Oharaeibacter diazotrophicus: one gene and its partner. The protein of the gene in region 1 interacts with the protein of each later gene in a pairwise test. Links are inferred from orthologs where the notes say so. Each region holds a gene or a part of one and is shown on either strand. Other genes may lie near its edges.

What was found.
Region 2: the proteins of gyrB (region 1) and gyrA interact in binary tests that used the Escherichia coli proteins (3 or more experiments, as listed by UniProt). The link is inferred for Oharaeibacter diazotrophicus from one-to-one orthologs.

What each region holds. Positions count from the first base shown.
Region 1 is NZ_SNXY01000006.1:2,518-17,205, reverse strand. The notes cover bases 9,042-12,154. They hold gyrB (DNA topoisomerase (ATP-hydrolyzing) subunit B), read right to left. Parts: upstream 11,757-12,154; coding sequence 9,327-11,756; downstream 9,042-9,326. Other genes in these bases: EDD54_RS00180 (hypothetical protein), read left to right, coding at 12,114-12,154; EDD54_RS00190 (SDR family oxidoreductase), read left to right, coding at 9,042-9,258. Outside these bases: EDD54_RS00235 (exonuclease SbcCD subunit D), read right to left, coding at 1-1,010; EDD54_RS00230 (LLM class flavin-dependent oxidoreductase), read right to left, coding at 1,113-2,135; EDD54_RS00225 (hypothetical protein), read right to left, coding at 2,301-2,714; EDD54_RS00220 (DUF983 domain-containing protein), read right to left, coding at 2,904-3,323; EDD54_RS00215 (aminotransferase-like domain-containing protein), read left to right, coding at 3,455-4,828; EDD54_RS00210 (bestrophin-like domain), read right to left, coding at 4,872-5,663; EDD54_RS00205 (sensor histidine kinase), read left to right, coding at 5,872-7,098; EDD54_RS00200 (LysR family transcriptional regulator), read right to left, coding at 7,151-8,056; EDD54_RS00195 (nuclear transport factor 2 family protein), read left to right, coding at 8,159-8,479; more of EDD54_RS00190, read left to right, coding at 8,479-9,041; more of EDD54_RS00180, read left to right, coding at 12,155-12,341; EDD54_RS00175 (HAD family hydrolase), read right to left, coding at 12,382-13,056; EDD54_RS00170 (FGGY-family carbohydrate kinase), read right to left, coding at 13,053-14,552; EDD54_RS00165 (BtpA/SgcQ family protein), read right to left, coding at 14,563-14,688. UniProt on the Escherichia coli protein: DNA gyrase negatively supercoils closed circular double-stranded DNA in an ATP-dependent manner to maintain chromosomes in an underwound state.
Region 2 is NZ_SNXY01000006.1:657,121-671,872, forward strand. Bases 11,570-14,746 are described here. They hold gyrA (DNA gyrase subunit A), read right to left. Parts: upstream 14,440-14,746; coding sequence 11,770-14,439; downstream 11,570-11,769. Other genes in these bases: EDD54_RS03255 (GSCFA domain-containing protein), read left to right, coding at 11,570-11,670; EDD54_RS03265 (HD-GYP domain-containing protein), read right to left, coding at 14,641-14,746. In the rest of the region: EDD54_RS03210 (SurA N-terminal domain-containing protein), read left to right, coding at 1-424; 4-hydroxythreonine-4-phosphate dehydrogenase PdxA, read left to right, coding at 424-1,461; 16S rRNA (adenine(1518)-N(6)/adenine(1519)-N(6))-dimethyltransferase RsmA, read left to right, coding at 1,458-2,321; EDD54_RS03230 (FMN-binding negative transcriptional regulator), read right to left, coding at 2,591-3,220; EDD54_RS03235 (methyl-accepting chemotaxis protein), read right to left, coding at 3,331-4,758; EDD54_RS03240 (Tad domain-containing protein), read right to left, coding at 5,152-6,348; prmB (50S ribosomal protein L3 N(5)-glutamine methyltransferase), read left to right, coding at 6,646-7,554; EDD54_RS03250 (glycogen/starch/alpha-glucan phosphorylase), read left to right, coding at 7,824-10,277; more of EDD54_RS03255, read left to right, coding at 10,666-11,569; more of EDD54_RS03265, read right to left, coding at 14,747-14,752. UniProt on the Escherichia coli protein: A type II topoisomerase that negatively supercoils closed circular double-stranded (ds) DNA in an ATP-dependent manner to maintain chromosomes in an underwound state.

The DNA of each region.
Region 1 (14,688 bases):
ACGACGACGCCGGCGAGCGGGCCGTCGGGGGCGAGCACGACGTGGACGAGCGGCTGCACCTCGCGCGGCAGGGCGGGATCGAGGCCGAGGGCGGCGACGGCGGCGGCGAGGTCGGCCGGCTTCAGGGCGCCGGTCTCGGGCAGGCGCAGGCACGGCACCGGCCGCGCCAGCGGGCGCTCGACCCAGCGCACGGCGCCGTCCGGATCGACGTCGACCACCGTGACGGCGTGGCGGTAGGGGAGTTCGGTCGCCGACAGCGGAAACGGCGAACCGGCGTAGCGGACGGTGTCGCGGCCGACGCCCTGGGCGCGATGGAGATGGCCGAGCGCGACGTAGGCGACGTCGGCGGGGAAGATGTCGGCCGGCACGGCGTGCTCGCCGCCGACGACGATGCGGCGCTCGGCGCCCTCCGACTCGAGCGCCCCGAGGCAGTGGAGATGGCCGGTCGCGATCAGCGGCGCCGCGCCGATCCGCTCGCGCGCGGCGGCGACCGCCTCGCCGTAGAGCCGGCGCGTCGCCGCCACCACCGGCGAGCCGTCGGCGCCGTCGTCGAAGGCGAGGCCCGGCAGGTCGCCGGGGCGCAGGAACGGGATCGCCAGCACGTGGGCGCCGACGCCGCCGTCGGCGGCCGGCAGCGGCACGAGGTGGCGGTCGAGGTCGAGGCGGCCGTCGATCCGATGGACGCCGGCGACGACGTGGACGCCGAAGCGCCGAAGCAGAACGTCGGGCGCCTGGAGCCTGCCGGCGGAATCGTGGTTGCCGGCGACGATCACGGTGGTCAGCCGCGGATGGCGCGCGTTCAGCGTCGCCAGGGCGTCGTAGTAGAGCCGGAGCGAGTCGTTGGACGGGTTGATGCCGTCGAAGACGTCGCCGGCGACGATCAGCGCGTCGGCGCCGGTCTCCGCGACGAGGTCGGGCAGACCGGCGAGGAAGGCGCGGTGCTCGGCCTCGCGGGTCCAGCCGTTAATCGTCTGCCCGATGTGCCAGTCGGCCGTGTGGATGAAGCGCATACGCCGGATGGGCCAAAGGTTGCGCGCCCGCCACGGGCGGACGCCCGCGCGAGTCGCGGCCGGGAGCTTAGCACGATCCGGTCGCGGCCGGCGCCGGGCCGCTCAGCGCCAGCCGAGCGCGGGGGCGACGTGGGTCAGGATCGCCTCGATGACGTGGGCGTTGTAGTCGACGCCGAGCTGGTTCGGGACCGTGAGCAGCAGCGTGTCGGCCTCGGCGATCGCCTCGTCGGCGGCGAGTTGGCGGATCAGGACATCCGGTTCGGCGGCGTAGCTGCGGCCGAAGATGGCGCGCGTCCGGTCGTCGATGAAGCCGATCTGGTCGGCGTCGCCGTCGCGGCCGCCGAAATAGGCGCGGTCGCGGTCGTCGACCAGGGCGAAGATGCTGCGGCTGACCGAGACGCGCGGCTCGCGCTTGTGGCCGGCAGCCTTCCAGGCTTCGCGGTAGGCGCGGATCTGGGCGGCCTGCTGGACGTGGAAGGGCTCGCCGGTCTCGTCGTTCTTGAGGGTCGAGCTCTGGAGATTCATGCCGAGTTTGGCCGCCCATTCCGCGGTGGCGTTGGAGCCGGCGCCCCACCACAGCCGCTCGCGCAGGCCGTGGGCGTAGGGCTCGAGGCGCAGGAGGCCCGGCGGGTTGGGGAACATCGGCCGCGGGTTCGGCCGGGCGAAGCCCTCGCCCTTCAGCACCTCGAGCAGCACCTCGGTGGCGCGGCGGCCCATGTCGGCGTCGCTCTCGCCCTCGGCCGGGCGGTAGCCGAAGTAGCGCCAGCCGTCGATCACCTGCTCGGGCGAACCGCGGCTGATGCCGAGTTGGAGACGGCCGCCGGAGATCAGGTCGGCGGCGCCGGCGTCCTCGGCCATGTAGAGCGGGTTCTCGTAGCGCATGTCGATCACGGCGGTGCCGATCTCGATCGTCTTCGTCCGCGCGCCGACCGCGGCCAGCAGCGGGAACGGCGAGGCGAGCTGACGGGCGAAGTGGTGGACGCGGAAATAGGCGCCGTCGGCCCCGAGTTCCTCGGCGGCGACGGCGAGGTCGATCGACTGCAACAGCGCGTCCGCCGCCGTCCGCGTCGCCGACTGCGACGTCGGCGACCAGTGGCCGAAGGAAAGGAAGCCGATCTTCTTCATGGTGGATCCTGGGCGGCGGGAGCGGGGGCACGGCGCGGCACGGGCGGGCGGCACCGGAGGGGGTCGCCGCCACATATGGCCGAGCGCGGCGGCCGGCTCAAGGGCGGGCGGCGCGGCGACCGTAGTGGGCGGACGGCAGCCTCGGCGTGCCGCGACGAGACGAGGTTAGTGTTCACGGGTCCCCAACGCTTGAAATGCGCCCTGCCGGCACTCGAAAAAGCGCCCCTTCGGATCCCCGTTCAGATCGGCAACCTGCGGGCGCCCTACCACCACTACTTCGAACGGCTCTACGTCAGACGTCAGGATCATCGCGCCCTCCGGCGTGACCAGACGGAGCCCGCCCCGCTTCACCACACCGTCCTCGCCCCAGATGCGGTCGTAGAATTCTTGCGGTACATCCGGATGATTCCCGATATATATGTAACTGGCATTGAAGAACTCGGTTACATCGCGGCTATCCTTGCCGCGAAGGCAAATTCCGGGGATCACCTCGCGTGCGAAGCTCTCCGACGGCTGTTGGTCGGTCCGGCAGCCTCCGCAGATCACGCAAAGCAAGATGGCCAGCCTTCGCATCGTCACGCCCCTATCGTCCACGCTCCCGCCACTCTCGATCGATCCAGTTCGGTGCGTCAATGAGAACGCGAGCCGCGCGCCCGCAGCCGACGAGGGGCGGCGGGGCGCCGCGGCGCCGGACGGTCGCGTGATGGCAGGGTCTCGGCCCACGGGGCGGCGTCGGAAGTCCGCCGCCCCGCGGGCATCCGGAGCCGGTCAGCTCCGGAGTTCGGTCGGCGCAGCCGCGGGCACGCGGTCGTCGGTCTCGAGGCGGCCCTCCTCGGCCTTGAAGTAATACTGGCTCGCGACCAGCCAGCCCTTCAGCGGCCTCAGCGGCGGCACGCAGGTGAGGAGCAGGAACGGCAACGTGGTGAAGAGGTGGACCCAGTAGGGCGCCTGGAAGGCCATCTCGATCCAGAGCGCCAGGATCACCGCGGGGACGCAGGCGAAGCAGATCACGAAGAAGGCCGGGCCGTCGGCGGGGTCGGCGAAGCCGTAGTCGAGGCCGCAGACCTCGCAGGACGGGGCGAGCGTCAGGAAGCCGTCGAACAGGTGGCCCTGCCCGCAGCGCGGGCACAGCCCGCGGACGCCGGTGGCGACGGGCGGCTGCGGCGGATGACGGACGTCGGTGGTCATGGCGATCCCCTTTCGGGCGGCGGGCCGGACCCGGCCGTCGCGTCGCCTCCATATCGTATGGATCGACGGCGAAATGAATGGCATACATGGCCTCAATGTATGGATCTGATTGTCGGGACGTCGGAGGGGGCATGGTGTGGCGGCCGCGGATCCGGATCGGCTCCGGCTCGAAGTTCATGGGGATCGTCGAGGCGATCGAGGAGGACGTCGCCGCCGGCGACGTGGCGCCGGGCGAGCGGATGCCGGCGCAGCGCAGCGTCGCGACGGCGCTCGGGATCGACCTCACCACCGTCACCCGCGCCTATGGCGAGGCGAAGCTGCGCGGCGTGCTGGAGGCCAGCCCGGGCCGTGGCGGCACGCGGGTCGCGGCAGACGCGCCGCAGTCCGCCGCGCGGGCGCTGGCGCGGCCGGTCGACCTCAGCCTGAACATCCCGCCGCAGCCGGCGCGCGCCGATCTCGCCGGCCGGCTGGCGCGGACGACCGCGGAGGTGCTGCGCGGCGGCGCCGGGCTGCTGCAATATTGTCCCGTCGCCGGCACCGAGGCCGACCGGGTCGCCGGGGCCTACCGGCTCGGCAAGGTGCTCGGCCCGGTCGACCCCGGCCGCGTGGTGGTCGCGAGCGGGGCGCAGGCGTCGCTGTTCGCGATCTTCGCCGCGATCCTCGCGCCCGGTGCCCGGATCGGCATGGGCGTCGTCACCTATCCCGGCGCCAGGGCGGCGGCCGAGCGGGTCGGCGCGGCGATCGTGCCGCTCGCCATGGACGCCGAGGGCGTCGTGCCCGAGGCGGTGGCGGACGCTTGCCGCGCGGGCAGCGTTTCGGCGCTCTACCTCGTGCCGACCCTCGACAACCCGACCACCGCGACCATGTCGGTGGAGCGCCGGTCGGCGATCGCGGCGATCGCGCGGCGCGAAGGGCTGGCGATCGTCGAGGACGACCCCTACGGCCCGCTCGCACTCGACCCGCCGGATCCGATCGCGGCGCGCGCGCCGGAGCGGACGTGGTACGTCGCGACGCTGGCGAAGTGCGCGACGCCCGGGCTCAGGATCGCCCACGTCGCCGCGCCGACCGCCCGGGCGGCCGACGCCGTCGGCGCGGCACTCCGGGCGACCACGCTGATGGCGTCGCCGCTGGCGGCGGCGGTGGCGACACGCTGGATCGCAGACGGCACGCTCGCGAAGATCGTGGCGGCGATCCGGGAGGAGAGCGCGGCGCGCCAGGAGATCGCCGCCGCCGTCCTCGCCGGGCATTGCTTCCGCGCGGCGCCGCGCGGCCCCCACGTCTGGCTGGAACTGCCGCCGGGCCGGCGCGCCGACGCCTTCGCCGCCGAGGCGGGCACCGGCGGGGTCGCCGTCGTACCCGCCTCCGCCTTCGCCACCGGCACGACCGTTCCCGAAGCCGTCCGCGTCTCGCTCGGCGCCGCACCGGACCGGACGGCGCTGAGGATCGGACTGAAGCGGCTGACGGGGCTGCTCGGGACGGACGCGCGGGCGCGGACGGTGGTGTGAGCCGGGGGCGGCAGCGCGATGTACGGCCGCCCGCGGCGGCCTCCTAAGAAGGAGGCGGGACCGCGAGATCGCCGAGGAGCAACTGCTGGAACGGTCGTGGTTCGAGCTTGCCCGGTTCGGCGTAGGGGTTGGCGAAGGCGAAGATGAAGAAGAGGATCACCCCCGAATAGGCCCCGAACAGACCGAGCAACACGAGGTGCGTGCGTGTCGGCCGGTAGACGTAGAAGGCCGCCGAGACGATCACCAGTCCGATGATCGCCGGTGCCCAGAACAGACCCGAGAAATGGCTCTTGGTCGGGGCCTCGCGCAGCTGGCGGTATCGGGCGACGACCGCGATCCGGTCGCGCATCCGCTGGGCGAGGAAGCGTTCCCGTTCCGAGACCGGCACGAGGTTCAGAATGGCGTCGTAGACGGTTTCCCATTCCCGCCACGCACGCGCGGACAACCCTCGCCGGTCGCCGAGGTCGGCCCATTCCTCGTCGACGACGACGGCGACGTAGCGCGACAGGCCGCCCTGCACGGTCGCGGTCGCCTCGCCACCGTAGCGGCGGGCGTCGTTGAAGACGTCGGAGATGGCGATCGCCTCTTCGACGAGGTTGGAGCGGACGCCCTTGTAGTCGTCGAGTTCCTGGGCATAGACCAGCCCGAGGATCAGGCTGTGCAGCGTCGCGACCCGCACGGCGACGTTCGCGGCCACCTCGATCGTCCGATCGCCGTCCGCGCCCGGTCCGATCACGCGGCGGGTGGCGAAATAGCTGCCGAGCACGACGAGGATCGTGCCCGCGACGAACACGGCGCCGACGGCGACCGAATACAACAGGCCCCATGCCTCCATGGTCGCTCCGACGGACAAGCTCGCGGTTTCGGGCAGAGGATGCGCGATCCCGACGAGGCCGGCAACGCGGCGCCGGTGGAATTACCGGGGACGCCCGGCCCTCCGGCCGGCGCGCGGGCGAAAGTCGCGCCGGCGCAGCCCCGATCCCCGTCGACGCGGTCGCCGCCACGGCTAGAATGCGCCGGCATCGAAGACCGGATACGCGAGCATGGACCGCCTCACCGACGACTGCGGCATTCGCCGGGCCCATGTCCGTTTCGGGCTGGTCTACTGGGCGGGGATCTTCCTGGCGTCGCTGCCGGCCGCCGTGCTCGGGAGCGGTGCGTCCGGGGCACCGGGGGTGGACGTCCGATCCGTGGTCGCGACGTTGGCGCTCGACGGCGCGTGCTGGCTCGGCGCCTGCGCGATCTCCCTCGCGCTCCTCGGCATCCACGGGCGGGCGACGCGCAACGGTTCGACCGAGGGTGCGCTGCCCGCGCTCCTGCTGTCGTCCTTCGCGCTGTCGCTGCTCGGGGGGATCGCCCGGGCCGGGCTCGGCCGGGTCCTCGGCGGGGGCGGGCTGCCGACCTCGGTCGGCGGCGCGGACTGGGCCGGATTCGTGAACGACACCGCCCTCGGCGCGGCGCTGTTCTTCGGCTGGTGCGCGCTGTTCGTCGCCCTCGTGTTCGCCTTCGAGCTGCACGCGCGCAGCCTGCGCCTCGCCGCCGTCCGCGAGGAGGCGCTGGCGGCGCAGATGCGGGCGCTGCGCTATCAGGTCAACCCGCACTTCATGTTCAACACGCTGAACTCGATCGCCGGACTGATCGAGGAGGGATCGTCCGCGCGCGCGGGGCGCATGGTGCTGTCGCTCTCGACCTTCCTGCGCACCACCCTCGCGCTCGACCCCGTCCACGACGTGCCGCTGGCCGAGGAACTCGCCCTGCAACGGGACTATCTCGAGATCGAACGGGAACGCTTCTCGGACCGGATGACCTTCCGCATCGACGCGGCCGACGACGTCCGGCGCGCGCTGGTGCCGAGCCTGATCCTGCAACCGCTCATCGAGAACGCGGTCAAGCACGGCGTCGGGGCGACCGCGGGCCAGGTGGAGATCGCGCTCCGCGCGCGCCGGGACGCCGACCGCCTGCTGATCACGATCGAGAACGACATGCCGATCGACGGTGGCCGGCCCGGCCGCGACGGGTTGGCCGGCATGGGCGTCGGCACGCGCAACGTCGCCGAACGCCTGCGCGCCCGCTTCCGCGACGACGGCCTGTTCGCCGCCGGCCCCGTCGGCCCGGGCCGCTTCCGCGCCTCGCTCGCCCTGCCCTGGCGGGCGGCGGAGGAGCGGCCGCTCGCGACGGCGGCCGCGCCGTCGGGCGAACCGGTTCGCGCTCCGTCGGCCGACGGCGTCGCGGGCGACTTCCTCGGCCGGCCTTCACCGACGACGCCCTGACCGCGGTCGTTCCGATCGCGGGCGATCCACGGCGATCGTTCGGGTCGTGCCGTCAGGGCGCCGCGCCCTTGCCGATCTCCCGGGCGAGGGCGAGGAAGCTCCGGAGGGCGGCCGAATGGTTGCGCCGGCCGGGATAGTAGAGGCAGAGCGGCACCAGCGGGGGCGTCCAATCCGCGAGGATCCGCTCGAGCCGCCCGGCGGCGATCTCTTCTCGGACGTTCGGCTCCTGGAAGAAGCCGATCCCGAAGCCCTCGACGACGGCGGCGCGGGCGAGACCGGCCTCGTCCAGGGTCAGCGGCCCCGTGACGTCCACCTGCAGCGTCTCGCCGTACCGCGAGAACGGCCAGCGCAGCAGCGCGCCGTTGGGCAGGCGAACGCGGATGCAGGCGTGGTCAGCGAGGTCGGCGGGCGTCCGCGGACGGCCGTGCCGCGCGAGGTAGGCCGGGGATGCCACGACGGCGTGCGCAAGCGGCGGGCCGAGCGGCAGCGCGATCATGTCCGCCGGGACGAGGTCGGCGGCGCGGACGCCGACGTCGAAGCCCTCGGCCACGATGTCGACCAGCCGCTCCTCCGTGACGATCTCCACGTGCACCCGCGGATGGGCGCGGAGGAAGGCGAAGACGAGCGGCTCGAGAATCCCGCGGGCGGCGGTGGCGAAGGCGTTGATGCGCAAGGTGCCCGTCGGCTCCGCCTGCTCCGCGCGCGCGCCGTCCATCGCCCCTTCGATCTCCCGAAGGGCCGGGGCGATCCGCCCCACGAAGGTCCGCCCGGCGTCGGTGAGCGAGACGCTCCGGGTCGTCCGGTTGAACAGGCGGACGCCGAGGCCCGCTTCCAGCTTCGCGATCGTGTTGCTGAGCGTCGTGGTGGAGACGCCGAGATCGGTCGCCGCGGCGCGGAAGGACGCCCGCCGGGCCAAGGCCAGCGCCGCGTCGAGATCGGACAGTCCAGGTTTGCGCATCGTCCCGATTTCCGAAATACCTTGTCCCCTTTCATCCCGCTTATCGGATCGATCGTCCAGCGGCACATTCCGCGTGTCACCCCACCAACGCTGGAGACGTCCATGGACATGCCGACCGCCGTCAGGACCTATTTCGACGCCGACCGCGACGCGGATCCCGAAAGGCTCGCTCGCGCCTTCGCGAGCGACGCCGTCGTCGAGGACGAGGGCCGCCGACACCACGGCCACGCCGCCATCCGGGCGTGGTGGCTCGCCGCGCAGGCGCAGTACCGCCCCACCACCGAAGCCGTGGAGGTGGCGCGGGACGGAGACGGCGTCGTCGTGCGGGCCCGCGTCAGCGGCGACTTCCCGGGCAGTCCGGCCGTGCTCGCCTTCGCGTTCACGCTCGAGAACGACCTGATCACCACCCTGAGGATCGGCTGATGGCACCCATTCTCGACCTTCGCGGCAAGCGTGCCCTCGTCACCTCCGGCACCCGCGGGGCGGGCGCGGCGACCGTCCGCCTGTTCCGGGACCTCGGCGCCGACGTGCTCACGACGGCGCGCTCACGGCCGGACGACGTCCCCGAGCGGGGCTTCGTCGCCGCCGACCTGACCACGGCCGAGGGCTGCGCCGCCGTCGCGACCGCCGTTCGCGACAGGCTCGGCGGTGTCGACGTCGTCGTCCACATGCTCGGCGGTTCGTCGGCGCCGGCGGGCGGCTTCGCCGCGCTGACCGACGAGGAATGGCGCAGGGAGATCGACCTCAATCTCTTCCCGGCCGTGCGTCTCGACCGGGCCCTGCTGCCCGGCATGATCGGCCAGGGACGCGGCGTCGTCGTCCACGTCACCTCGATCCAGCGCCTGATGCCGCTGCCCGAGGCGACCATCGCCTACGCGGCGGCCAAGGCCGCCCTCTCGGCCTACGGCAAGGCGCTCTCGAAGGAGGTATCGCCGAAGGGCGTGAGGGTGGTGCGGGTGGCGCCGGGATGGATCGAGACCGAGGCGTCGGTGAAGCTCGCCGAGCGGCTCGCGGTCGAGGCCGGGACCGACGTCGAGGGCGGCAAGCGGATCATCATGGCTTCGCTCGGCGGCATCCCCCTCGGCCGTCCATCGAAGCCGGAGGAGGTGGCGAACCTGATCGCCTTCCTCGCCTCCGACCTCGCCGCCTCGATCACGGGAACCGAACACGTCATCGACGGCGGCACCGTTCCGACGGTGTAGCCGGGCCGGACACGAGCCGGGGCCGGACGGCGGCGATTGAACCGTCCGGCTTCGCTACACGATCTCCCTCACACGTCCAGGTTCGAGACGTTGAGCGCGTTGGTCTGGATGAAGTCGCGGCGGGGTTCGACGTCGTCGCCCATGAGGCGCTCGAAGATGTCGTCGGCCTCGGTGCCGTCGGCGACCTTGACCTGGAGCAGCGAGCGGACGTTGGGGTCGAGGGTGGTTTCCCACAGCTGCTCGGCGTTCATCTCGCCGAGGCCCTTGTAGCGCTGCAGCGAAATGCCCTTGCGGCCGATCGCGAAGACGGCGTCGAGCAGGGCGCGCGGGCCGCGGATGGCGGTCTCGCCGTCCTTGCGGCGCAGGCCCGCGGCCTTGCCGTAGACGTCCTGGAGGTGGCGGGCGTGGCCGTCGAGCTTGCGGGCGTCGGCCGAGGACAACAGCGCCGGGTCGATGGTGGCGACCTCGGTGACGCCGCGCACGGTGCGGCGGAACACCAGACCGCCGTCCTCGCGCGCCTCGCCGGTCCAGCCCTTCTCGAACTCGTCGGCGAGGATGTCGAGCCGGCGCGCCACGTAGGCGGCGGCCTCGGCGGCCTTGGTCGCGTCGGTGAGGACGTCGGCGTTGAGGGCGCCGGCGATGGCGGCCTGCTCGACCACCGAGCGGTCGTAGCGGTGGTGCAGGCCGTCGAGGACCGCCTTGACCTGCCGGGCGCGGTCGACGACGGCGCGCAGGTCCTGGCCGGCGCGCTCCTCGCCGGTGGCGAGGCGCAGCACGGCGTCGTCGAGGCCCTGGTCGATCAGGTAGTCCTCGAGGGCGTGCTCGTTCTTGAGGTAGCTCTCGGACTTGCCCTTGGTCACCTTGTAGAGCGGCGGCTGGGCGATGTAGACGTGGCCGCGCTCGATCAACTGGCCCATCTGCCGGAAGAAGAAGGTCAGCAGCAGGGTGCGGATGTGGGCGCCGTCGACGTCGGCGTCCGTCATGATGATGATCTTGTGGTAGCGCAGCTTGGTCGGGTCGAATTCGTCGGTCCCGATACCGGTGCCGAGCGCGGTGATCAGCGTGCCGATTTCGGCCGACGACAGCATCTTGTCGAAGCGGGCGCGCTCGACGTTGAGGATCTTGCCGCGCAGCGGCAGCACGGCCTGGAACTCGCGGTTGCGGCCCTGCTTGGCGGAGCCGCCGGCCGAGTCGCCTTCGACCAGGAAGAGTTCGGTGTTGGCGGGGTCGCGGTCCTGGCACTCGGCGAGCTTGCCGGGCAGCGAGGCCATGTCGAGCGCGCCCTTGCGCCGGGTCAGTTCGCGCGCCTTGCGCGCCGCCTCACGGGCGGCGGCGGCCTCGACCACCTTGCCGACGACGGTGCGCGCCTCGGGCTGGTGCTCCTCGAACCATGTCGCGAAAGCCTCGTTGAGCGCGCTCTCGACGACCGGACGGACCTCCGAGGAGACCAGCTTGTCCTTGGTCTGGCTCGAGAACTTCGGGTCGGGCACCTTGACCGAGAGCACCGCGGTCAGGCCCTCGCGGCAGTCGTCGCCGGTGAGCGTGACCTTCTCGCGCTTCAGGATGCCGGACGCCTCGGCGTAGGACGTCACCTGCCGGGTCAGCGCGGCGCGGAAGCCGGCGAGATGGGTGCCGCCGTCACGTTGGGGGATGTTGTTGGTGAAGCAGAGCACGTTCTCGTGGTAACTGTCGTTCCACCACAACGCCACCTCGACCGTGATGCCGTCGCGCGCCGCGGCCACCGTCACCGGCTTGCCGATCAGCGGCTTGCGGGAGCGGTCGAGATAGCGGACGAAGGCCTCGAGGCCGCCCTCGTAGTGCAGCTCCTCGCTCTTCGGCTCGACGCCGCGGGCGTCGGTCAACAGGATGCGGACGCCGGAGTTCAGGAAGGCGAGTTCGCGCAGGCGCCGCTCCAGCGTGGCGTAGTCGAACTCGATCACGCCCTTGAAGGTGTCGGTGCTCGGCAGGAAGCTGACCTCGGTGCCGGTGCGCCCAGCCGCCTCGCCGACGACCTCGAGCGGCGCGTCGGCGACGCCGTGGGTGAAGCTCATCCGGTGCTCGCGGCCGGCGCGCCAGATCCTGAGGCGCAGCCAGACCGACAGGGCGTTCACCACCGAGACGCCGACGCCGTGCAGGCCGCCCGAGACCTTGTAGCTGTTCTGGTCGAACTTACCGCCGGCGTGCAGCTGGGTCATGATGACCTCGGCCGCCGAGACGCCCTCGCCCGAGTGGATGTCGGTCGGGATGCCGCGGCCGTTGTCGGAGACCGTGCAGGAGCCGTCCGGGTTCAGCGTCACGCGAACCTCGTCGGCGTAGCCGGCGAGCGCCTCGTCGATGGCGTTGTCCACCACCTCGTAGACCATGTGGTGCAGGCCGGAACCGTCGTCGGTGTCGCCGATGTACATGCCCGGGCGCTTGCGGACGGCGTCGAGGCCCTTCAGGACCTTGATCGATTCCGCGCCGTATTCATCGGCGGCGAGGCGGGCGGCTTCGGACATCTGGACTTCGCTTTCGGCTTGCTCTGAACCCTCCTGATAGAGGGCTCGGGGCGAGCGTTCAACACGCGTGCCCAACCGCCTGGAACTACGCGTGGATTCCGACCGTTTCACGGCGCCGGCGGCCGATCCGCGCCACGGGCCCGACCGCATCGAATCGGGACTGGCGCGCCTGCGGCACGTCGCCGCGTCAGGAGCCAGTGCCGTCCGGCCGAGCGGCTCTCCCCGGCCGTGCCGCCCGGGCGCGGCCCGGCGGGCGCGGCCTTCGTCGACGTGCATAGTTGAAAGTTGCCATAAAATGTATTCGTTTACATAAGTATCCAAGTGGCCGGATCAGCCGGCCGCGACTCGGAGAGCGACGTGAAACGCCAGAGGAGAGCCCCGACGCGCTATGGCATCGACGATCTCAGGGCCGCCGAGGCCGAATTGCAGCGGGTGCTCGACGACGTCGACTTCCGCGCCGCCCATCCGTCGCGGCACCGCTCGATGATCGCGGGGCTGATCACCCGGATCGCCACGATCACCCGGACCATGGCGCAGGACGGCGAGATCCGACACGGCTCGGCCGCTGTTCCGGCGGAGGAGTGAAGCCCGCGCGCCCGCCCTCTCCGCCCCTCCCCTCGCGCCGTCAGGCGGTGGCGACGGGGCCGCGGACGACGACGTCCGCGCGGACGAAGAGGTCCGCGAGGTCGCGGAGGTCGGCGACGACGCGGTGGGCGTCGGCGATCGCGTCGGCGTCGGGGCCGCAGGCGACGACGTGGAGACCGGCGGCCCTGGCGGAAGCGGCGCCTGTGGCGCTGTCCTCGACGGCGACGACGGCGGCCGGCGGCAGCGTCAGCCGGCGGACGGCGCGGGCATAGGGTTCCGGGTCGGGCTTGCCGGCGGCGACGTCGTCGAGCGTGACCGAGAAGCGGATCAGACGGGCGATGCCGAGGGCGTCGAGATTGGCGGCGACGATCGCCCGTTCCGAATTGGAGACGCAGACCTGGGGCACGCCGGCCTCGGCGAGACGGCGCACGGTCTCGACCGCACCCGGCACCGCGACGAGTTCGCGCCGGTGCGACACGTAGTGGTCGCGGATCGCGGCGAACCAGGCCTCGCGGCCGATCGCGCCGGAAAGGCGCGGCGCCAGCATCTCCCAGACGTCGCCGACGTGGATGCCGCGGAAGGCCATGTCGGGCAGGTCGGAGAGGTCGACGCCGGCGGCGGCCGAGGCGGCCAGCAGGGCGCGGTGGTGCAGCGGTTCGCTGTCGACCAGCGTGCCGTCGACGTCCCAGGCGACGGCGGCGAAGGGGGCGGTCATCGCGGCACCGTGGAGATGGCGCCGTGGAGGGCGCGGTAGCGGGCGTAGCCGGCGGCGTAGATGCCGGCGTTGGCGGGATCGGGATCGATGCGGTCGCCGGCGGTGACGAAGCGGGCGGCGCCCGCCCAGTCGTCGACGAGACCGGCGCCGATCGCGGCGGTCCAGGCGGCGCCGAGGCAGGAGCCGGGATGGCCGGAGAGGCGTTGCACCGGCCGGCCGAGCACGTCGGCGACGATGCCCATCCAGACCCGGCTCGCCGAACCGCCGTCGGAAACGATGAAGCGCTCGGCGCGATGGCCGATGTCGGCGAGCACCTCGACGTGGTGGGCGATGGCGTAGGCATAGGCCTCGAGCATCGCCCGCCAGAGATGGCCGAGGTCGTGCGACAGGGTGAGGCCGTCGAAGACGCCGCGGGCGGCAGGGTCGTGCAGGGGGGTCTTCTCGCCGAGGAAATAGGGCAGCACCGTCAGTCCCTCGGCGCCGGCGGGGCGGTCGGCGGCGAGGCGGTCGAGCCGAGCGTGGACGCTCTCGCCCGCGGCGGCGGCCGTCGCCGCCTCGCCGCCGGCGAAGGTGCGCGCGAACCAGTTCAGCGCCGAGCCGCCGGTCGCCATGCAGCCGTTCGGCATGAAGAGGCCGGGGACGAGGTGGTAGTCGAGATAGAGCCGCGGGTCCGGGCGGGCGCGGTCGGTGGCGGTGAGGACGTCGACCGCACCGCCGAACTTCAGGAGCACGTCGCCGGGCGCGACGATGCCGGCGCCTAGGGCGGAGGCGATCATGTCGGCGGCGCCGCCGACCACGGGCGTGCCGGCGGCGAGGCCGGTCTCGGCGGCCGCTGCCGGGGTGACGCGGCCGAGGATCTCGTGGGAGGCGACCTTGCGCGGCACGAGCGTGCGCGGCCGGCCCGTCAGCGCGATCAGGCCGTCGTCGAGCCGGCCGGCGGCGACGTCGACGAAGCCGGCCTCGAGGGCCCAGTTCTGCTCGACGGCGCGCTCGCCGGTGAGGCGGAAGTTGATCCAGTCGTAGGAGCCGAAAACGGTCGCGGCGCGGGCGAGCGCTTCCGGCTCGTGGGCGGCGAGCCAGCGCAGCTTGGGGGCGACCAGCTGCTGGTTGACGCCGTTGCCGGCCTTGGCGAGGAACGCCGCCTCGTCGACCTCGGCGCGGATCGCCGCGACCTCGGCGCCGCAGCGCCCGTCGCTCTGCTGGATCGACGGGCGGACGGGCCGGCCGGCGTCGTCGACCAGCACCACCGCCGGCAGCATGCCGGTGACGCCGACGGCGGCGATCGCCTCGGGACGGACGCCGGCCTCGGCGATCAGCGCGCGGGTGATCGCGGCGACGTTGGTCCACCACGCGTCCGGATCCTCCTCGGCCCAGCCGGGCCGCGGCGACGACAGCCGGACCGGCCGGCTCGCCGTGGCGAGCACGGTGTCCGGCAGGCGGATCAGGATGCCGATCGTCGAGGTGGTGCCGACGTCGAGGCCGAGGACGCAGGTCATCGCCGGCGGCTCAGCGCAGCGTCTCGACGACATCCATGAAGCGCCTGACGCGGTCGGCGTCGACGGGGTTCCAGGTGTTGCCGTCGACCTTGAAGTGGGTGCCGATGACGCAGCCGGAGGCGAGCGCCATCACGTC
Region 2 (14,752 bases), 660 kb from region 1 along the record:
CGAGGACTACGTGCTGCAGCGCATCGTGTTCACGCTGCCGTCCAAGGCCGGCGCGGCGGACGTCGACCGCCGCCGCAAGGAGGCCGAGAACCTGCGCGCCCGCTTCAAGGGCTGCGACAGCGGCATCGCGCTCGCCAAGCAGCTCCGCGAGGTCGCGGTGCTCAACGTCGGACGCAAGCTCGCCAGCGAGGTTCCCGCCGGCTTCCGCGACATGCTCAAGGAAACGCCCGAGGGCGGTCTGACCAAGCCGTCGGTCGCCGACAACGGCATCGAGATGTTCGCGGTCTGCCAGAAGATCAAGGTGCAGGGCGAGAGCGCGGTCTCCGCCGGCCTCGACGCCGAGACGCTCAACGACCAGGGCAAGAAGGTGTCCGACCAGCTGACGCAGGAGCTGCGTCAGAAGGCCAACATCACCTACCGCTGATGACCGCGGACCCGGCCGCGCCGCCGCTGGCGGTTTCCGTCGGCGAGCCCGCCGGCATCGGCGCCGAGGTCGTCGCCATGGCCTGGGCGCGCCGTGCCGTGGCCGGACTGGAGCCCTTCTACCTCCTCGCCGATCCCGCCTTCGTCGCCGCGCGCCTCGCCCGTGCCGGCATCGCGGTTCCGATCGCCGTGGTCGAGCCCGAGACGGCCGCCGCGCAATTCGCCGACGCCCTGCCCGTGGTGGCGGTCGACGGCGCCATGGGCGACCGGCCGGGCCGGCCCGATCCCGCCGACGCCGCCGCGGTGATCGCCGCGATCGAGACCGCCGTCGCCCACGTGCGGGACGGCCGCGCCGGCGCGGTGGTGACCGCGCCGATCCAGAAATCCAACCTCTACGCCGCCGGCTTCGCCTTCCCCGGCCACACCGAGTTCCTCGGCGCCGTCGCCGCGCGCCACTGGCCGGGCGCGCCCTGCGACCCGGTGATGATGCTGGCCGGGCCCGAGCTCTCCACCGTGCCGGTCACGGTCCACGTCGCGCTGAAGGACGTGCCGCGGCTCCTGACCCGCGAGCGCATCGTCGCGGTCGGCCGCATCGTCGCCGGCGACCTCGCCCGCCGATTCGGGATCGCCGACCCGCGGATCGCCGTCGCCGGCCTCAACCCGCACGCCGGCGAGGACGGCACCATGGGGCGCGAGGACCTCGAGATCGTCGGCCCGGCGGTGGCGGATCTGAAGGCCCTCGGCATCCGTGCCTCCGGCCCGTACCCGTCCGACACGCTGTTCCACCGCCGCGCCCGCACCGGCTACGACGTCGTGCTCGGCATGTACCACGACCAGGTGCTGATCCCGGTGAAGACGATCGCCTTCGACGAGACCGTCAACGTCACGCTCGGCCTGCCCTTCGTGCGCACCTCGCCCGACCACGGCACCGCGCTCGACATCGCCGGCCGCGGTGTCGCCGATCCCGCCAGCATGGTGGCGGCACTGGCGCTCGCCGGCCGGATGGCGGCGACCGGCCGGACGGGAGCGCCGACGTGAGTCAAATCGACGACCTGCCGCCCCTGCGCGAGGTGATCGAGCGCCACGGCCTCCAGGCCCTGAAGAGCCTCGGCCAGAACTTCCTGCTCGACCTCAACCTCACCGCCCGCATCGCCCGCACCGCCGGCCGCATCGACGACCTCGCGGTGGTCGAAGTCGGTCCGGGTCCCGGCGGCCTGACGCGCGCGCTGCTCGCGGTCGGCGCCGGCCGCGTGGTCGCGGTCGAGCGCGACCGGCGCGCCATCGCCGCGCTGGAGGAGGTCGCCGCGCATTATCCGGGCCGGCTCGACGTGATCGAGGGCGACGCCCTCGCCATCGACACCGCGGCGCTCGGCGACGGCCCGGTCGCGATCGTCGCCAACCTGCCCTACAACATCGCGACGCCGCTCCTGACCGGCTGGCTCTCGGCCGAGCCGTGGCCGCCGCGCTGGCGCGTCATGGTGCTGATGTTCCAGAAGGAGGTCGCCGACCGCATCACCGCGGCGCCCGGCGACGACGCCTACGGCCGCCTCGCCGTGCTGACCGGCTGGCGGGCGATCGCCACGCAGATGTTCGACATCTCGCCCAAGGCCTTCGTGCCGCCGCCGAAGGTGACCTCGACCGTGGTGCACTTCGAGCCGCGGCCGGCGCCGCTGCCGTGCCGGCGCGAGAGCCTCGAGGCCGTCACCGCCGCCGCCTTCGGGCAGCGCCGCAAGATGCTGCGCCAGAGCCTGAAGGCGCTCGGCGTCGATGTCGCCGCCCTGGTCGAATCGGCCGGCCTCGACCCGACCGTCCGCGCCGAGACCGTCCCGGTCGCCGGCTTCGTCGCCCTCGCCAACGCCTGGGACAAGCTGCGCGGCGGGCGCGCGCCCGGGGGCTGAGGCCGCGGTCGAGCGCCGTTTCGACGTGGAAGACGGCCCGATCGGTCCCGCGAGCCGACGTGCCGCGGGACGTTCCGACGACGCCCTTGCCAGCCGGCCCGAACCCCACTATAAGCCGCCCCGTTGGGCGCCCTTCGTCTATCGGTTAGGACACTAGCCTTTCACGCTGGAGAGACGGGTTCGATTCCCGTAGGGCGTACCACCCCAACATTTCCCTGTGATTTCAACGAGCGACGAACGGCTTTTCAAGCCGTTTCGCAACCTGCTTATCAGCCCTTCTCGGACGACCGCCGCGCCATCGCGTCGGCGATTCCAGTCGCGCCGGTCCGGCGCAGGCCGTCGACCGCGCCGGCGTGGTCGCGGGCGTCGCGATTCTGGCTGAGCTTCGATTTGGCGAGCGTGCGGACGATGTCGATCCGGAAGGCGACGATCGCTGCGAGCATCCGGTCCATGTAGTCGGCCGGGGCGTCGGCCATGCGCCAGGCGTCGGCGCCGTTGAGGCGGCGTTCGTGATGGCGGGTCAGGAGGCCGACGGCGGCGCGCTTGGCCTTGTCGTCGTGCTGGAACGCGATGGTGCCGTGGACGTGGACGACCTGGTAGTTCCAGGTCGGGACGTGGCGGTGGTGCTCGGCCTTGCCCGGATAGAAATTCGGCGACACGTAGGCATCGTCGCCGCGGAAGATCGCCAGCACCTCCTGCCCCTCGGCGATCTCGCGGTGCATGGCGTTGGCGAGCGCGCAATGGCCGATCAGGGAGCCGTCGGCACCGACGAGCAGCGGCAGGTGGTTCGCGACCAGCCCTGACGCCGTCTGCGCGACCACGCAGGCGAGCGGGAAGGCCTCGAGCAACGCCGCGATCGCGGCGGCGTCGGTCTCGGCGAAATGGGCGGGCACGTACATGGATCCGAATCCCCCGGGCTCACGGTCGATGCACGATCGTCGCCCGGGACGTCGGCACCGTGAAGGCGGCGCCGACGGCAAACTCCTGTTCCGCGACGGTGCGGAAAGCGTCAGTCCGCCAGCATCTTGCGGACACGCGCCTCGAGCCCCGAGGCGAAGCGGTTCACCTCCTCGGAGAGCGACGCGACCACCTCGGCCGCGCTGCGCGTCGCCGCCGCCTCGTCCGCGACCCGCACGATGGTGGCGGCGACGTCGGTCGCGACGGCGCGCTGTTCGTCGGTGGCGGCTGCGACTGCCGAAGAGATGCCGGCGATCCGCTGGACGCCGTCGATCGTGGTCGTCACGGACTGGGAGGTGCGCGTCGCCTCCGATTGGATCCGCCCGATTCGCTGGGTGATGTCGCCCGTCGACTTCGCGGTCTGGTCGGCGAGCGCCTTCACCTCGGCCGCGACGACGGCGAAGCCCTTGCCCATCTCGCCGGCGCGCGCCGCCTCGATGGTGGCGTTGAGGGCGAGCAGCTTGGTCTGCGCCGCGATGCTGTTCACGACGTCGAGGACCTCGCCGATGCTGCCGACCGCCGTGACGAGCTCCCGGAGCTGTTCGCGGGTCGCGGTGGTCGCCTCGCCTACTTCGCCAGCCTGCACCGCGGTTTCGCTGGTGCGCTGCGCCACCTCGGCGATCGCCGCTGCCTGCTCCTCGCCCGCAGCGGAGACCGTCGACGCCATGGCGTTGAGCTGCGAGGCGGTGGAGACCAGTTTCTCCGCGGCTGCAGCGACCCGCTTGGCGACCTCCTCCAGCCCTTCCACGGTCGCCGACAGCTCCTCGGCCATCTCGGCCTTCTCCGTCACGATCGACCAGATCAGCAGCGGGCGGCCCGCGACGTGGCTGATCCTGAGATCGAGATATTCGGGTCCGACACGGATGCGCGCGTGATGCGGCACGCCGCGTCCGACGATCTCCCGCTGGTGCATCGGGCGCTTGTGGAATACGTCGATCGAGCTGCCGATCAACTGGTCGGCGGAGATCGGCAGGTGCGCCTCGAGACGGCGCAGCAGCGTCTTCGAGGTGGTATTGGCGTAGTCGATGACGAAGGTCGCGGGATCGCAGGTCATGACCGCGATCGGCAGGTCGTCGAGGGTGGCGAGCAGCGCCTCGGTGCGGCGGCGCTCGGCGCGGCGGGACGGCACTTCGATCGCCGTCTTGACGAAGCCGGCACCGTCCTGCATCGGCGAGTAGGTAGCCGCCAGCGTCACCAGCGAGCCGTCCTTGCGGAACCGCTCGAACTCGCCGGCCTGGATCCGCCCCGCCCTGAGATTGTTCCAGAACTCGGCATAGGCGGGCGAGTCCGCATAGGCGGGATCGCAGAAGATCCGGTGGTGCTTGCCGATGATCTCCTCGGCGCGATAGCCCATCGTCCGGAGAAAATTCTCGTTCGCCTCGACGACCTTGCCGGACGCGTCGAAGCGGATGACGGCTTGTGCCTTGCTGATGGCGTCGAACTGCTCCGACGTTCCCTTGACAGAACGAAAGTTGAACACGACTGGCTCCGGGGGAAGAAGCGTGCCGGCCGATCGTCCAGCACGAAGGAAATTTGCTTCCCTAGGGAACAGTTCGCGCATTAATACATCATGAAGATGAAAGCTAATGTGGATCACCGCCAAATTTGCGAATGATTACCGTTACATCGCTCAAGTTGACCCAAACGACCGGTGCACGGGTTATCGCCGTCGGTCACACGGAATACGCGGTAAAATTGTCAGATCTGAAGCGGTGGCACGACCCACCATCGGTAGTCCTGTCCGCGATTCCACCTATCACTGCCGGACTCGACGCATGTGCGCATGTACGAATGTTTTCTTGTGGACCTCGTCGACCATGGCGCAGCGGCGACGCGACGATCGCCGCGACGACGCCGGCGGCGCCCCGTCCGCTCACCGCGACAGGCGCGGCGGCACGGCCCGGGCGTAGAGCGTCTTGAAGCTGTCGACGACCGATTCGGCGCTCGTGGCGAGGTGGTAGAGGTCGCCGCCACAGCGCTGCAGCGCGTAGGTGGTGTCGGCGTGGCGGTCGCCGTTGCGGCCGAGGAGGCTGGGCATGCCGAGCGTGGCATCGTAGCCCCAGTCCCCGGTCAGATCGAGATAGGGGACCTGGACGACCCCGACCTTGGCGTTCTGCATGCGCAGGGTGTCGCAGACCGTCGGATCGAACTCGCGGACGTAGTCGCGCAGCGGCGTATCCCAGGTCCAGGTGCGGTTCGGGTCCTGCACGCCGTCGGTGAGCATCATGACGAGCTTGATCGCCTTGGCCCGCGACGTGCCGTCGCCACCGCCGCCGATCAGGCCGGGGATGGTGTCGGCATACGTCCACCAGCGTGTTCCACCCACGGTCTCGCCGGACGTCTGGGGGGCGGCCGGCAGGTTGGCGCGGACCTGCACCATGTCGGTGGTCAGGGCGAGGTTGCGGCGCAGGGAATCGTCGAAGGTGTAGATCTGGACCCGGGTGTGGCCGACCGTGTCGATGTCCTCGATGTAGTCCGCGAAGTTCAGGACGCTTTGGCGGATCAGGTCGTAGCGCAGCGTGACCCCGTTGGCGGCGGCCCAGGCGAAGGAATCGGCGCCCGGGTTGTCGTGGCAGGCGAAGGCACAGCGGACGTTGGCCACGAGGCGGTCGATGTCGGCGGCGGTGGCGCCGAGTGCCATCGAGCCGGACGTGTCGACCAGCAGGGTGACGTCGACGTAGGGCGTCGACGTGCTCTCCGACGACGACGACAGCGTGAAGTCGATCCTGTCGACGCCGATGATCCCGAGGAACGAAGTCGGCACCGAGACATCGGCGGTGGCGGTGACGGTGGAACCGAGGCCCGACGTCACCACCTCGGTACGGGCGTCCGCGAGCAGGCCCGTGGCATTCGACGAGGCGATGTAGGAGTCGACCGACGCGCTCGCCACCTTGGTACGCGCGGCGTCGGTGGCGGCGCGGCTCTCCATCAGGTTGGCCGCGGCCGTGACGACGGCCGTGTCGAGCACGCCGAGCGCGTAGTCGCGCTGACGGACGGCATACCCGTAGTCGATGGCACACCCGACCGCGACGATGATCACCAGCATCGCCACGGCGAAGATCAGCGACACGGCGCCGCCCCGGTTCCCGGCGAGCCGACCCAGCGACCTGGAAACCGACCGCGGCGGACGGGGGGCAGGCGGCTGTGGCGTCAACACGAGGCTCCGGCAACGATGGCGGGTACACATGCAGCTTGCAGCAAGTTCTTGAAGATTCCCTTAGCCAAGTGCCTGTGGATCCTGCGGTATCGGGGCGTCGACCGCCCTTCGTGCAGCATCGCCCGCTTCGATCCCACGCCGTAGGGAGGTTCTCGCCGGCCGCGCCGTCGGCTATGACGGTCGCGACCCGAAACGGAGACGACCGCGGCCGTGCCCTCCCCCGCCGACGACCTGATCACCATCCGCGACCTCGTGCGCTACGCGGTGTCGCGCTTCAACGCCGCCGGGCTCTCCTTCGGCCACGGCACCTCGAGCGCGCTCGACGACGCGGTCTTCCTGGTGCTGGAGACGCTGAAACTACCGATCGACGAACTCGATCCCTGGCTCGACGCCCGCCTCACCTGCGCCGAGCGCGAGACGATCGTCGGCCTGATCGAACGTCGCGTCGACGAGAGGATCCCGACGCCCTATCTGGTCGGCCGCGCCTACATCCAGGGCATTCCGTTCCACGTCGACGAGCGGGTGATCGTGCCGCGCTCCTTCATCGGCGAACTGCTGGTGTCCAGCCTCGTCGGTGGCGAAGGCTTCGCGTTGATCGACGACCCCGAGGCGGTGACCTCGGTGGTCGACATCTGCACCGGGTCCGGTTGCCTCGCGATCCTCGCCTCGCGGCTGTTCCCCAACGCCGAGGTCGACGCCGTGGACCTCTCGCCGGACGCGCTCGAGGTTGCGGCGATCAACGTCGAGACGCTCGGCGCCGACACGGTGCACCTCCACCAGGGCGACCTGTTCGGGCCGTTGGCCGGGCGGCGCTACGACCTCATCGTCACCAACCCGCCCTATGTCGAGGCGGAGGTGATGGCGGAACTGCCCGAGGAATACCGGCACGAACCGGAGATGGCGCTCGCCGGCGGCCATGACGGCCTCGACGTCGTGCGCCGCATCCTCGCCGCCGCACCCGACCACATCGCGCCCGGCGGCGGCCTGATCTGCGAGATCGGCACCGGCCGCGAGATCCTCGAGGCCGAGTATCCCGACCTGCCCTTCCTCTGGCTCGACACCGAGGAATCCGAGGCCGAGGTGTTCTGGCTGACCGCCGAGGCGCTCGGCGTCGCCTGAAGAGATATGCCGCCGACGCATGCCGACGGCATCAAGTGCGCCTAGTTATGTGCTGAGCGAGGCGCCATGGCGAATTTTCCGGCCGGATCCGCCGGCCGCGGCGCCATGCCTATGGACACGCCACATTCCGCGGATCACAGTCCACGTGACATCGCCGTGACGCACGGTCGGCACTTCGAGCCGCGCCGACTGCGCGAAACGGTTCCGGACCGACGCGCCGTTCGCCGAAATTCCTCCTCTCGCGACGGCCGATCAGGGATGACGAGCCGATGAACGTGACGCCGGACATGACCAGGACGACGGCCTCCACGGCGGAGCCGCGCGCCGCCGACGCGGATTCGCTGAAGCGGGCGATCGTCGAGAAGCTCGCCTACGTCGTCGGCAAGGATCCCGGCCACGCCACCCAGAAGGACTGGTGCACGGCGCTGTCGATGGCGGTGCGCGACCACGTGGTCGACGCCTGGTTCGACGCCACCCGCCGCGGCTACGCCACCCGCCGCAAGCGGGTCTACTACCTCTCGATGGAGTTCCTGATCGGCCGGCTGTTGCACGACGCCGTCTGCAACCTCGGCCTCGAGGACGCCGTCCGCAAGGCCGCCGCCGACCTCGGCATCGACTACGACGCCCTCGTCGGCCAGGAGAGCGACGCCGCGCTCGGCAACGGCGGCCTCGGCCGTCTCGCCGCCTGCTTCATGGATTCGATGTCCAGCCTCGGCATCCCCGCCTACGGCTACGGCATCCGCTACGAGCACGGCCTGTTCCGCCAGCGCTTCCACGACGGCTGGCAGGTCGAGGAGCCGGAGGACTGGCTGGTCTCCGGCCACGTCTGGGAGTTCGAGCGGCTCGAGGTCGCCTATCCCGTCAAGTTCGGCGGCCACATCTCCTTCGACGGCCACGGCCGGACCTATTGGCACGCCGACGAGACCGTGCTCGCGGTCGCCTACGACACCCCGATCGCCGGCTGGACCGGCCGCCACGTCAACACGCTGCGGCTGTGGGCGTCGAAGCCGGTCGAGGTGCTCGACCTCCGGCGCTTCAACCACGGCGACTACGTCTCGGCGGCCGAGAAGACCATCCGGGCCGAGACCATCAGCCGCGTGCTCTACCCGGACGACACCACGCCCGAGGGCAAGGAACTCCGCCTCAAGCAGGAGTTCTTCTTCACCTCGGCCTCGCTGCAGGACCTCGTCCGCCGCTTCGTCTCCGAGTTCGACGACATCCGCCAGATCGCCGACCACGTCGCGATCCAGATGAACGACACCCACCCGGCGATCGCGGTCGCCGAGCTGATGCGCATCCTCGCGGACGAGCACCGCCTGCCCTTCGCGGAGGCGTTCGAGATCACCCGCAAGTGCCTGAGCTACACCAACCACACGCTGATGCCGGAGGCGCTGGAGCGCTGGAGCGTCGGCCTGTTCCGGCGGGTGCTGCCGCGGCACATGCAGATCATCGAGTGGATCGACTACCACCACCTCGCCGAGGTGCAGGGCCGCAACGTACCCGTCTCGCTCGACGACATCCGCATCATCGAGTGGGGCAACGAGATCAAGATGGGCAACCTCGCCTTCATCGGCTCGCACCGGGTGAACGGCGTCTCCGCGCTGCACACCGAGCTGATGAAGCAGACGGTGTTCCACGACTTCCACACGCTCTACCCCGACCGCATCGTCAACGAGACCAACGGCATCACGCCGCGCCGCTGGCTCTACGAGTGCAACCCGGGCCTGCGCGGCCTCCTGATCGACGCCATCGGCGACGGCTGGGTCGGCGACCTCTCGGAGATCGAGAAGGCGGTGCCGCTCGCCACCGACGCCGCCTTCCGCGAGCGCTTCGCCGCCGCCAAGCGCGCCAACAAGATCCGGCTCGCCGCCGAGATCAAGCGGCGCATCGGGCTCGACGTCGACCCCTCGGCGCTGTTCGACATTCAGATCAAGCGCATCCACGAATACAAGCGCCAGCTGCTCAACATCCTGGAGACGATCGCGCTCTACCAGGCGATCCGGCGCACCCCGGGGGCGGAGTGGACGCCGCGGGTCAAGGTGCTCGCCGGCAAGGCGGCGCCCGGCTACCACATGGCCAAGCTGATCATCAAGCTCGCCAACGACGTCGCCCGCACCGTCAACGCCGACCCGATCGTCGGCGACCGGCTGAAGGTGGCGGTGCTGCCGAACTACAACGTCAGCCTCGCCGAGGTGATCATCCCGGCCGCCGACCTCTCCGAGCAGATCTCGACCGCCGGCATGGAGGCGTCGGGCACCGGCAACATGAAGCTGGCGCTCAACGGTGCGCTCACCATCGGCACCCTCGACGGCGCCAACGTCGAGATCGGCGAGCGGGTCGGTCCGGACAACATCTACATCTTCGGCCTGACCGCCGAGAATGTCGCCGAGATCCGCAAGACCGGCTACAACGCCCGCGCCACCATCGAGAACGACCCGACGCTGCGCGCCGTGCTCGATTCGATCGCCGCCGGTGCCTATTCGCCCGACGATCCCGGCCGCTTCAACGAGTTGCTCGACCGGATGTGGAACGTCGACTGGTTCCTCGTCTCGGCCGACTTCCAGGCCTATTTCCAGCGCCAGCGCGAGGTCGACGTCGACTACCGCGACGCCACGCGCTGGACCGAGCGGGCGATCCTCAACACCGCCAAGGTCGGCTGGTTCTCCTCCGACCGCACCATCAAGGGCTACGCCAAGGACGTCTGGGACGTCGACACCTTCTGACGCACGCGGCGGGCGGCTCTGCCCACGGCGGATCGGAACGGACGCGGAGGCCGGTATCCCCAGGGGTACCGGCCTTCTTCGTTCGAGGCGGCGGTTCGGTAGGGAGAGCGGGCGGACGGCGAAGGATGCGCGGCACCGGAGTGCAACCTGCGGAGAAATCATGCGGGCACGCATCCCCGACGTGATGAGCCGGCTTTTCAATTGCAGAGCCGGTGAAGAACGCTCTGCCTGCCGTGACCGATGCCAACGCCCTCCGATTGAAGTCGCCTCGACCCGCCGCCGCACCTCGCCGAGACACCTCGTTTACCCCCCGTCAACCACTGTGGCCGGACACTGGAGCGATGCGAATCCGGTGCGCCGCGCGCCGGTCCGGGTCCCGGGGGCCGCCATGACCGACGCCGACAAGCCGCTCCACGTCATTCCGCAGTTGGAGGCGGTCGCCAATCTCAAGGCCAACCCGGCGGCCTATTGGCGCTCCACCGTCGGCCGGGTCAACAACGGGCACCTGCGCACCTGGATCGCCCCGAAGGTGCTGCTCGGGCCGGACGATCCGGTCTACGCCATCGGCTCCTGCTTCGCGCTCGAACTCGAGAAGGCGCTGCTCGGCCGCGGCCACAAGGTGCTGAGCGCGCTGTCGCCGGACGATCCGTTCCTGATCCGCGCCTATCTCGCCCGCTACAACGTGCCGTCGATGGCGCGCGAGTTCGAGCGCTGCCTCGTCGACCCCTGCCCGATGCGCGACGAGGACCTCGCGGTCGCCCTGCCCGACGGCAGCTACCGCGACGGCCACTATTACGCGCTCGACCGGCTGCGCAACATGAACGCGCTGTCGAACAAGCGCGCCGCCGCGCGCAAGTCGTTCCGGCGCATCCGCGAGGCCAAGGTGGTGATCCTCACTCTCGGCCTCAACGAGGTCTGGTACGACCCTGACGCCGGCGCCTATCTCAACACCTGCGTCGACCTCGACCTGATCTCGGCCAAGCCTCGGCTCGAGGTGCACGTGCTGTCGGCGGCGCAGAACGTGCGCCATCTCGAGGCGATCCGCGACCTGATCCGCACCCACATCCCCCACCCGGTGCAGATCATCGTCTCGGTGTCGCCGGTGGCGCTGTCGGCGACCTTCTCGATGGACGACGTCGTCGTCGCCAACATGCGTTCGAAGTCGATCCTGCGCGCCGCCGCCGAGGAGTTCTGCGCGCGCCACGACGACGTCCACTATTTTCCGTCCTACGAGATCTCGATGTGCTCGGACCTGCGCGAGACCTTCCAGCAGGACGGCCGCCACGTGAAGCCGACCATGGCGCAGCACATCATCCGCACCTTCAACGCGGTCCACATGGGCGGCCTGGGTATGGACGCCGTCGAGGAGGCGCCGCTCGCCGCCACCGGCTGACCAGATCCTGCGATTCCGCTCCCCGAAACGAAGAGGCCCGCGGCGTCGACGCCGCGGGCCTCTTCGTTTCGGGTCATGGCTCGACGGGCTGGCAGAGGCTCAGCCCTCCTCGCCGCCCTCGCCGATGTCCGAGAGGTGCTCGACACCGACGACGCGCTCGCCCTCGCCGGTGGTGAAGATGCGCACGCCCTTCGACGCGCGCGAGGCGATGCGGATGCCCTCGACCGGCACGCGGATCAGCTGGCCGCCGTCCGAGATCAGCATGATCTGGTCGGTCGCCTCTACGGGGAAGGCGGCGACGAGCTTGCCGATCTCGTCGAGCTTGGTCTGGTCGGTCGCCTTGTTGCCCTTGCCGCCGCGGCCCTTGATCGAGAACTGATAGGACGACGAGCGCTTGCCGTAGCCCTTCTCGTTGACGGTCAGGACGAACTGCTGGTTGGCGTCCATCTCGGCGTAGCGCTCCGGCGAGAGCTGGGCGTCGCCGCCGATCTCCTCGTCGGCCTCGTCGGTGTCGGCGTCCTCGAGATCGGCCTCTTCGCCGGTGACCGCGCGCTGGTTGGCGTTCCACTGCTTCTGGAACAGGTCGCGCTCGGCCGGCTCTGCCTCGAAATGGCGCAGGATCGTCAGCGAGATCAGCTGATCGCCCTCGCCGAGCGCGATGCCGCGCACGCCGGTGGAATCGCGGCCCTTGAAGACGCGGACATCGGTCACCGAGAAACGGATGCACTGGCCGAGCGCCGAGACGAGCAGGAAGTCGTCGTTCTCGGTGCAGGTCTCGACGCCGACGATGCCGTCCGCCTCGTCGTCGAACTTCATCGCGATCTTGCCGTTGCGGTTCACGTTGGTGAAGTCGCTCAGCTTGTTGCGGCGCACGGTGCCGAAGCGGGTCGCGAACACCACGTCGAGATCGGCCCAGGTCTCCTCGTCCTCGGGCAGGGCCAGGATCGAGGTGATGCGCTCGCCGTCCTGCAGCGGCAGGAGGTTCTTGATGAACTTGCCGCGCGACTGCGGATTGCCGAGCGGCAGACGCCAGACCTTCATCTTGTAGGCGATGCCGCGCGAGGAGAAGAACAGCACCGGCGTGTGGGTGTTGGCGACGAACAGGCGGACGACGAAATCCTCCTCCTTGGTCGCCATGCCCGAGCGGCCCTTGCCGCCGCGCCGCTGCGCCCGGTAGGCCGACAGCGGCACACGCTTGATGTAGCCCTCGTGCGACACGGTCACGACCATGTCCTCGCGGGCGATCAGGTCCTCGTCCTCCATGTCGGCGTCGGATTCGAGGATCTCGGTCCGGCGCGGCGTGGCGAAGGCGGTCTTGAGGTCGGTGAGTTCGGTGCGGATGATCTCCAGCACCCGGGCACGCGAGCCGAGGATGTCGAGATAGTCCTTGATCTCGTCGGCGAGCTTGTTGAGCTCGTCGGCGATCTCGTCGCGGCCGAGCGCCGTGAGGCGCTGCAGGCGCAGATCGAGAATGGCGCGGGCCTGCTCCTCGGAGAGGTTGTAGGTGCCGTCCTCGTTGACGGTGTGGCGCGGGTCGTCGATCAGGCGGATCAGCGGCGCGACGTCGTGTGCCGGCCAGCGCCGCGTCATCAGCTGCTCGCGGGCGGTGGCCGGATCCGGCGCGTTGCGGATCAGCTGGATGACCTCGTCGATGTTGGCGACGGCGATGGCGAGGCCGACGAGGACGTGGGCGCGGTCGCGCGCCTTGCCGAGCAGGAAGCGGGTGCGGCGGGTGACCACCACCTCGCGGAAGCCGACGAAAGCGACCAGCACGTCCTTGAGGTTCATCACCTCGGGCCGGCCACCGTTCAGCGCCACCATGTTGACGCCGAACGAGGTCTGCAGCGGCGAGAAGCGGTAGAGCTGGTTCAGGATCACGTCGCCGACGGCGTCGCGCTTCAGCTCGATCACCACCCGCATGCCCTGGCGGTCGGACTCGTCGCGCAGGTCCGCGATGCCCTCGATCCGCTTCTCCTTCACCAGTTCCGCGATCTTCTCGACCATCGCGGCCTTGTTGACCTGGTAGGGGATCTCCGTGACGATGATCGCCTCGCGATCCTTGCGGATCTCCTCGATCGTGGCGCGGCCGCGCATCACCACCGAGCCGCGGCCGGTGAGATAGGCCTGCCGGATGCCGGAGCGGCCGAGGATCTGGGCGCCGGTCGGGAAGTCCGGACCCGGCACGATGTCCATCAGGTCCTCGATCTCGACGTCGGGCTGGTCCATCACGCGGATGGTGGCGTCGATGACCTCGCCGAGATTGTGCGGCGGGATGTTGGTGGCCATGCCGACGGCGATGCCGCCGGCGCCGTTGACCAGCAGGTTCGGGAAGCGCGCCGGCAGCACCGACGGCTCGCGTTCCGAGTTGTCGTAGTTCGGCGTGAAGTCGACGGTGTCCTTGTCGAGGTCGTCGGTCAGCGCGTTGGCGACCTTCTCGAGCCGGACCTCGGTGTAGCGCATCGCCGCCGGCGGATCGCCGTCGACCGAGCCGAAGTTGCCCTGACCGTCCACCAGCGGCAGCCGCATCGAGAACGGCTGCGCCATGCGCACCAAGGCGTCGTAGATCGACTGGTCGCCGTGCGGGTGATACTTACCGATGACGTCGCCGACGACGCGGGCGGACTTGCGATACGGCTTGTTCCACTCGTAGCCGTTCTCGTGCATCGAGTAGAGGATGCGCCGGTGCACCGGTTTCAGGCCGTCGCGGACATCCGGGAGGGCACGGCTCACGATCACGCTCATGGCGTAGTCGAGATAGCTGCGCTTCATCTCGTCGGAGATCGAGATCGGCTTGATGTCGGCGGGCGGCTCCGTGCCCGCCGGTCGGTTGTCGTCGTCGGCCAAAAGAGGGCGTCCCCTGCATTAAATCGATGCCCCTTCTAGCCGATTCCGGCCGGCGAGGCCAATCGAAGGGACCGCTCGTCCACTATCCCGGCGATCCGGCCGAAACGTGGCGCATCACCCCTGCCCTCACGTCTTCACGTCGATCGATTCCGCCACCGGTTGGAACAGGCCGACGAGGTCCTGGTCGAGCTTGCCGCCCATCTCGCGCAGGATGGAGAAGGCCTTCTCGGGCGAGAAC